Regions from separate parts of the Lactococcus muris genome, predicted to be linked through region 1. Evidence: predicted binding sites of a transcription regulator. Region 1 holds the regulator's gene; the other holds the start of a gene.

Region 1 (4,433 bases):
GGAACATCACTTCATGCAGGCTATGCTTCTAAACAAATCCTTGAAGAGCTGACAAATACACCGGTTGAACTTGGCCTTGCTTCTGAATGGGGTTATGGTATGCCATTATTGAGTGAAAATCCTTTGTTTATCTTCCTTTCACAATCAGGTGAAACAGCGGATAGTCGTCAAGTACTTGTAAAAGTAAATGAACTGGGTCATCCAAGCTTGACTGTAACAAATGTACCTGGCTCAACATTATCACGTGAAGCAACATACACAATGTTGATTGGTGCTGGACCTGAAATTTCAGTTGCTTCAACGAAAGCTTACACAGGGCAGATTGCAACTTTAGCTTTCTTAGCTAAGGCTGTAGGTGACGCCGACCAAAATCTTAAGGCGCTTGATTTCGATTTAGTCAAGGAAATTTCACTCGTTGCTCAATCTATCGAGTCCACGCTTTCAGAGAAAGAAATGATTTCAGACCTAGTAGCAAAACTGTTGCCAGAAGCGCGAAATGCTTTCTATATTGGTCGTAAACAAGATTACTTTGTTTCTATGGAAGCTAGCTTGAAACTAAAAGAAATTTCATATATCCAATGTGAGGGCTTTGCTGCTGGAGAACTTAAACATGGGACAATTTCTTTGATTGAAAATGGTACACCTGTGATTGCGCTGATTTCAAATAATGAAGAAGTTGCAGCACACACACGAGGAAATGTCATGGAAACAGTGGCACGTGGTGCATCAGCGATTACGATTGTAGAAGAAGCTGTAGCACGTGAAGATGATGATATTGTCATCAATAATGTTCACCCTTATCTTTCAGCTATTTCAATGGTTGTACCGACACAATTGATTGCTTACTATGCAACAGTACAACGTGGTCTTGACGTAGACAAACCACGTAATCTTGCTAAAGCCGTAACTGTTGAATAAGAAATTAATATTCTTAAGCGGCTAAGGTCTCAATAGTCAAACAGAAAAATGCTCAAGATGATGGCTTTCTATGCCACATTGAGCATTTTCTGTTTTTTTTTAGTTTTTTCTTCCCAGCGTATCTGTAATTATGGTTTCTTGAGGTTGTTTCTTAGTGTTTGGGACAAGTTAAAGAGTGAAGGGACAAACCTAGGGATTTATGGAGAAAATCCAAGTTCTGTGATAAAAGAAAAGGTGAATTTCAAGCGTTTTTTACGTACAGGTATATAGGGAGAAGACATGTATCAAGTAAGAGAAGATAATTATCCTATGAAACCCCGTGAACGTCTATTAGCTTTTGGCTCTGAAAAGCTGAATGAACAGGAACTTTTAGCTATTTTATTGAGAACAGGTAGTAAAAAAGAAAATGTCATGGAACTTGCAGCTCGTGTGCTGAGTGTTTTTGACAATTTAGAGGAGTTTCGCCGTGCTTCAGTGGGAGAGCTAAAGGAAATATCAGGTATAGGTCAAGTAAAAGCAGTTGAAATAAGAGCCATGATTGAGCTTGGAAAGAGGATTCATACAACACAAAGAAAGCGCTATGGGCAAGTGATGGGGTCTCAACAACTGGGGATGAGTTTGGTAGATGAGATGGCTTCTTTTGATCAGGAAAATTTAGTTGCTATTTACTTGGACAGTCAAAACCGTATCATTCAGAAAAAAACGATTTTCATCGGAGCAGTCAACCATTCAATTGCTCATCCACGTGAGATCTTGCATTATGCAATTAGAAATCTTGCTGTCGGAATTATTATTGCACATAATCACCCTTCAGGTATAACTCAGCCAAGTCCGCAGGATAAAGTCTTTACCAAGAAAATTAAGGAGGTTTGCGAAAACTTAGGCATTCATTTTTTAGACCACATTATTACAGGACACAATACCTATCTCAGCTTCAGAGAAGAGGGTCTATTGGACCATTAAAAAATATAGAGACAGAGTGTAAGACTACTGAAAAACTTATATTGTTTTGCTTAAATACAAGAACTTGTCGTATAAAAAAGTCGGGAAAAATGAATTTCCCGACTTTTTCAGCAGTTTATTCAAGTGCTGCTGTATTTTTTAAGTGATGTTTTGTGCATTGATACCCTCACACTTCAAGCAGTTCGGACAAACAAGCCATCTAGAAATTATCTGAGCTTTTTATTTGATATCCTTATGTGACATGAAGAACAAGAGGGTTTGAAGTTCTTTGGTTAAGTCAATAGATTGTACTACGACATCATCTGGTACATGCAGGCGTAAAGGTGAGAAATTAAGAATACCTTTGATTCCGGACTCTACTAAGATATCTGCAACTTCTTGAGCATTTTCTTTATTTACAGAAATAATCGCTGTTTTGATTTTTGAGTTTTTGACATGTTTTGAGAAATCTGCAATATCGTAGATAGGAACACCTGTAGCGCTCGTTGTACCTACGAGTGGATTTTCTGGTACATCATAAGCTTGGGTAACACGCATCTTATTGCGATTTTGGAATTGGTAGTTAATCAAGGCCCGTCCAAGATTGCCGACTCCTACAAGGGCAATATGGGTTTCACGGTCTTGTCCAAGTAGTTCTCCAAAAAAGTCACGCAAAGCACGTGTTTCATAGCCATAACCTCGCCGTCCCAGTTCACCAAAAAGTGAAAAATCTCGCCGAATCGTTGCTGCATCTACACCAATTTTTTCAGAAATAAGCTGCGAGTTTGTGCGCGTCACTTGTTCATCAACTAAAAGTTTGAACAAACGGTAGTATTGAGGCAAACGTTTTGCAGTTGCCTTAGGTAGTTGTTTATTAACTTGGGAGCCAGCCATGTTATCTCCTTTACATAGTCTTTGTGAATATTTTACTTTTTTTAGGATAAATTGTCAAACAATTCTTTCTGGATAATGCGAATTATTTTATAGTTCCCTTTTTATCCATGCTTGTCTCATAGAAGAAAAGGAAGAAAACAATGAAATGTGATAAAATAATAGCATGACCTACTATGAAAACTATATGGCTGGACACATCATACTTCCTCATGCTATGTTGGAGCATTTTGCTCAACTTTTCCCCTCAGCGGGGGACTTTTTGGTTTGGCTTTATCTGTATGAAAATCGTGACAGTGCGCCCAGTGAAATTGCTACAAAGATAGGAAAGAAACTTTCAGATGTTAACCACAGTATTGATAATTTGCAAGATTTTGGTTCTTTGAAAGTTACCTTATTGGAAATTTCAGGGGATGTAGAAACGATTTTTGATGTTACTCCTGCACTTAAAAAGCTGGATCAATTGGAAGGATTGACACCAAAAATTCAAGCAGAAGATACTTCTAATATACAAAACACGGGGCAACTTCAAGATTTAGTTAATATTTTTGAAGCAGAGATGGGTATGATTACACCAATGCAAAGTGAAGAACTGCGCAGCCTGCTTTTTGAAGATAATTATGATGCAGAGTTGATTAAACTTGCTCTTCGTGAAGCAGTCATTAATCGAAAAGTTTCGCTCAACTATATCAAAGCGATTTTGCGAAACTGGCGTAACGAAGGCTTAATGAGTACACAAGCTATTGAGCAGCGTAAAGCAGAGCGTGTAGAAGCTACACAGAACCAAAAAAATACAGATTTTTATATCCCAATGGATGGTCCTTGGAACGGAAAATAATATGCTAAGTAAGAAAAAATTTTTAGAAGCTTTAGATATCATTGTAAACATGTTTCCGGAAGCACACGGAGAGCTGGAGTGGGAAACACCTTTTCAACTTTTGATTGCAACTATCTTATCTGCACAAGCCACAGATAAGGGCGTAAATAAGGCGACACCAGGTCTTTTTGCGAAGTATCCTGACCCTAAAAGTTTGGCACAGGCAGACATTTCAGACGTTGAACAATGTATCCGAACAATTGGACTTTACAAAACGAAAGCGAAAAACATTGTAAAGACTTCTCAGATGCTGGTAGAAAACTTTAATAGCGAACTGCCAAAAGATAAAAAATTATTACAAACCTTGCCTGGTGTTGGCCGAAAAACAGCAAACGTCGTTCTGGGAGAAACTTATGGTATACCTGGAATTGCTGTTGATACCCATGTAGAACGGATTTCAAAGCGTTTAGATATCGTGTCACAGAAAGCCTCCGTTTTGGAAGTCGAAGAAAAGTTGATGAAGCTCATTCCTGAGGAACGCTGGGTGGAAAGTCATCATCACCTCATCTTTTTTGGACGTTATCATTGTACGGCGCGCGCACCAAAGTGTGAAGAATGTCCTGTCCTTGAATACTGTAAATTTGGAAAGAGAAACTTGAATGACTGAAGTAAAACTCTCAAAACGTCTACAAGCTGTTGCTGATCTCGTTAAATCTGACAGCCGTCTTTTGGATGTAGGCAGTGATCATGCTTATCTCCCAACCTATTTGATTCAGCAAAAAAAGATTGATTTTGCAATCGCAGGCGAAGTGGTTAAAGGCCCATTTCAGATTGCTAAAAATCATGTGTCTGAGCAGAACTTGCA
Region 2 (4,433 bases), on a different contig from region 1:
ATACCTAGAGAATATTTTTTTATCGGCTTTTCAAAGAAACGTGAAGCGGAAAACAAGGGCATATATTTTTGGGCATGTTCCCACTCCTTTCCTCTCAAAACTTTAATATAGTCCGCTGCTTTGAGATTGCTATCAAAAATATCAAGTGTCGCCACATAGGAAACTCTTCCTTGATGCCAACCATCAGAGATAAGAATCTCTCCCTCAAAGTTCATCTCATCATTGATTGCAGTAAAAAGGGTAGACTTTCCTGTTCCATTTCGACCGATGATGCCATAAAGACCAGGTCTATCAAGGGTTAAGCAAACGTTACTGAGTGTGTGAGTTGTCAAGTTGTTTATTGCAAGTTTCATAATATATTATGCCTTTCTATAAATATACTTTGTAAAAAGGAAGTGGCTTGTGCTGTAGAAAATAATGGTACAAGAGAGAAGAACAAGAGCACCAATCCCAAGTGAATTCCTACCAAAGAGAAAGTCTCCAGAAGTTGGCCACGAATTTTCACCATTTGAAAACTGAAGGACGGTGTTGATATCTAAGTAGGTCAAAGGAATCCATTTGATGATTGTCTTCATCACTTCATGCGTATGGATAACAGAATAAGTGACTAGCAGTAAAGCGATAATCGCTGAAGGAATGTAAGCTTTTCTGATAAACTGTGAGAGGAGCTGTCCTAAACTTGTAATAAAGAGGATGGCCAGAAGTAGATAGAGCAGGCGCCAGAGCAACTCCTCGCCCTGAAATAAATCATAAGTTGCCCCAACGACAAAGTCAGGAAAGTTCCAAGAGCCCATGCCAAACTGGAGTCCAGCGAAGAGCGCAAAAACCAGCAAGGCAAAAAGAATAAGCAGGAGCACAAAACCAGCAGGGATAAACAGATGCTGGAAATGTAGCACTTTTTTATCCTTTTTCATCAGGTGGTAATAACGCAAACCATTAGGCATTTCCATCGCTAAGGTGTCCCCACAGATGAAAGTCAGCAGGATTAAACCATAAAGTCCTCCTAAGCCAATCAAAATATATTGGGCAGCGCCTAGGCCTGAGGGATTGAGTCCTGGAGCTTGGGTAAAGTCTTGCCCACTGTTTAGAACTTGGTGATACCACTTTGACATTGATTTGATATGCTCATGTCCTCCAACAAGAGAAGACTCTTCGCCTTTCTTTTCAGCTTCCTCCAATTTTTTTAGCGTCTTTTCGTTGTGAAGGTTCTCTAAACGCCAGAACTCCTTGTAATTGTTTTTTTCCAATGCATGGAGCTTTTCTTTATTTAATTTTAAATCTTCTTGCAATTCGACTAAAATTTCTTGGACATTTTCTGGAGGATTTTCAGATTCAATAAGAATTTCGGTCTCTTTAATATTTTTTTCATTAAAATGGATGTTTTCTTGCGTGATAACTTTTTGATTTATGTTAGTAGGAAGATTGGTTCCCACGGTTTCAAAGGCAATGAACTGGAGAATTAAGCCGATCAACAATAAGGAGAGAAGTACTTTGTTTTTATTGTTACTTAAAAATTTTTTTAGTATAAACATATTTTTTTCCTCATGAAAAGAGCGAAGGGAAAACAGTATATGTTTCCCTTTCGTCATTGTGTACTTCACTTAGTAAGTGTCGTAAATATAGGTTCGATAATAGAGTTTGCTCTTTTTATCATAAGAAAAATAAATCTCACGAAGTTTGTAACCCCGTATAACCCTCAATTCACGGTAAAAGGTCCGAACAAGTATACCTTGTGGTGTGTATACTCTTTGATGCACGACAGTAGCCACCCAGACTCTGGGTGCTGGTTTCTGAACGTCATTGGCCTGCGCTAAGCCAGATCCCGAAAAAAGTGCAAGAGCAGTGAGCGCAGTAATGATGAATTTTTTAAGATTTTTGCTTGGCATATGTTTTCCTACTTTCTATATAAATTATTGCGATACTATGTTTCAGTTCCTCCTTTCAATACATAATATCTTTTTTTGCCTTACACTGTATTAGACGTCAATACATTTTACTTTTCACTAAAAATATATTTTGTAGAATAGAAAACAAAAATTTCTTATTCTTCTAAAAAGGGGTGTTTTTTTCCCTTTCTCAAAGTTAAGCGCTTTATTTATGCTATATTTACTCTATAGTGGATACAGAAAGTGGAGGAAAAACAATGATTATAGGTGTTGTCAAAGACCTGAAACAAGGAGAAGAAAGAGTGGGCATGACACCAGAAAATGTAAAAATTCTGGTAGAGGCCGGTCATCAACTTTTTGTAGAAAATAAAGCTGGTGCAGGAGCTGGTTTTTCAAATGAGCAGTATATTGAAGCTGGTGCTGAGATTGTTGACCGTGCCAAGGCTTGGGAAGCAGAACTTCTTGTCCGGGTAAAAGAACCCCTGGAAGAAGAATACCAATACCTTAAACAAGGTCAAATCATTTGGGGCTTCTTGCATTTGCCAGCCAACAAAGCCTGCGTAGAGAAGATGATGGAAATGAATATTACGGCTTTTTCCGCTGAAAATATTGCGGCTGATGGCATTTTTCCTCTTTTGAAACCTTTAAGTGCTATTGCAGGGAGACGCGCAGTTAATCTTGGACAGTATTACTTGGAGAAACAGCATGGAGGGCAAGGGATTCTGCTTCCAGGTATTCCTGACAGCGGGATTGAAGCAGGACATGTTGTGATATTTGGTGGTGGAACGGCTGCCGAGAATGCAGCAGACATCGCCTTGAGTATTGGCTGTTCAGTTGTTATATTGGAGCTGAATGATAAGCGTATACAGGAGCTTGAAGCACGTTATTTAGGAAAAAACATTCAGATTATTAAGTCAACAACGGAAGCTTTGGAAGAACATATCAAAGAAGCAGATGTATTTATTTCAACAATTTTGATACCTGGTGCTAAACCGCCTAAACTTGTGAAGGAATATATGGTTAAGTTGATGAAACCTGGTTCAGTTATTGTGGATATTGCTATTGACCAGGGTGGAACAGTTGAAACGATTGAACATGCAACCAGTCATGCAAACCCCGTATTTGTAAAACATGATGTTATCCATTATGCAGTGCCTAACATGCCAGGAGCGACACCTAGAACATCAACTTTAGTGATGTCTAAAGGTAATATAGAATACTTGAAGCTCATTGCAGATAAAGGTTTAGATGAAGCGTTGGCCGCAAGCCTTCCTCTTACCTCTGGCATGAGTGTCTATAAAGGACAGATAGTTTCTCTTGCTTTAGCGGAATCTATCGACCTGCCCCATGTAGAGAAAAAATAAGCTAAAAATCATTGAGATATTTGTCTCAGTGATTTTTTATTTGCAGGTGTGAACACGTATAAGCTCTGAAATATGATATAATGAGACAAAGATTATAAATAAAAGAACAGGAAGGTATTTGTTTGGCTAAACATTCCGTAGAGTTTAAGTTGGAAAACCCCGAAGATGCAGTTTTGCTTTTTGGCTCACAGGATAAAAATGCACAGTTGATAGAATCTCAACTTGCTGTTGATATCAACTACAGGGGAGAAAGGGTGCAGATTTTTGCGGATAACGAGAATGCTCCTGAGCAAGCACGTAAGGTTCTGCAAGCGCTCCTGGTCTTAATTTCACGGGGATTACCTGTACACAGTTCAGATGCAATGATTGCAATCAAGATGGTGTTGGAAGATAATATTGAAAATTTCATCACACTTTATGAAATTGAATTGACGAAAGATGCTGTGGGGACACCAATCCGCTTAAAAAATGTGGGCCAAAAACTTTATGTAGACAGCGTAAAGCATCACGATGTCGTGTTTGGCATAGGACCTGCAGGGACAGGCAAAACTTTCTTAGCTGTTGTTATGGCTGTTCAAGCATTGCGTAATGGACAAGTGAAGCGGATTATCTTGACACGTCCGGCTGTTGAAGCTGGTGAAAATCTCGGCTTCTTGCCAGGCGATCTACAAGAAAAAGTAGATCCTTATCTGCGTCCTGTTTATGATGCTTTATTCCAGATTTTAGGAAAAAATGCAACCGAACGGATGATGGAGCGTGGAATTATCGAAATTGCACCTCTAGCTTACATGCGTGGACGTACTTTAGACGATGCCTTTGTTATCTTGGATGAGGCCCAGAATACAACAACGATGCAGATGAAGATGTTCCTCACGCGCTTGGGGTTCAACTCAAAAATGATTGTCAATGGGGACATCTCACAGATTGATTTGGCTTCTAAAGTAAAATCTGGCTTGATTGATGCGCAGGAAAAACTTTCTGGTTTAAACAGTATTGATTTTGTCTATTTTACAGTTAAAGATGTCGTTCGTCATCCTGTCGTGGCTCAAATTATCAATGCTTATGAGAAAAAAGGAGACAAACATGTCTGAAGGCTATGTTCTTGACTTGCGCAAAATATTAGGTCCCCGACCACTTGTGATTGCTTGTGCGAGTCTCATTATTTATAATGATGAAGGGATAT

What was found. The regulator Rex, encoded in region 1, represses fermentation and respiration genes when NADH is low (regulators of the CRP and FNR family bind a similar motif). The targets are predictions, from matches to a motif close to TTGTGAANTANTTCACAA.
Region 2: ald (alanine dehydrogenase) is a predicted target of Rex. The motif match lies at 2,017-2,034, and genes of this name have one in related genera.

The regions. Positions count from the first base shown of each region.
Region 1 covers NZ_BAAFQO010000002.1:133,459-137,891, forward strand. The annotation lists gene glmS (glutamine--fructose-6-phosphate transaminase (isomerizing)) at 1-918, shown strand, start outside; gene radC (RadC family protein) at 1,198-1,881, shown strand; gene ACGHCK_RS01875 (redox-sensing transcriptional repressor Rex) at 2,101-2,754, opposite strand; gene ACGHCK_RS01880 (DnaD domain-containing protein) at 2,918-3,589, shown strand; gene nth (endonuclease III) at 3,591-4,235, shown strand; gene ACGHCK_RS01890 (tRNA (adenine(22)-N(1))-methyltransferase) at 4,228-4,433, shown strand, end outside.
Region 2 covers NZ_BAAFQO010000004.1:130,359-134,791, forward strand. The annotation lists gene ACGHCK_RS03845 (ATP-binding cassette domain-containing protein) at 1-353, opposite strand, end outside; gene ACGHCK_RS03850 (hypothetical protein) at 360-1,532, opposite strand; gene ACGHCK_RS03855 (hypothetical protein) at 1,602-1,886, opposite strand; gene ald (alanine dehydrogenase) at 2,144-3,250, shown strand; gene ACGHCK_RS03865 (PhoH family protein) at 3,373-4,341, shown strand; gene ACGHCK_RS03870 (NUDIX hydrolase) at 4,334-4,433, shown strand, end outside.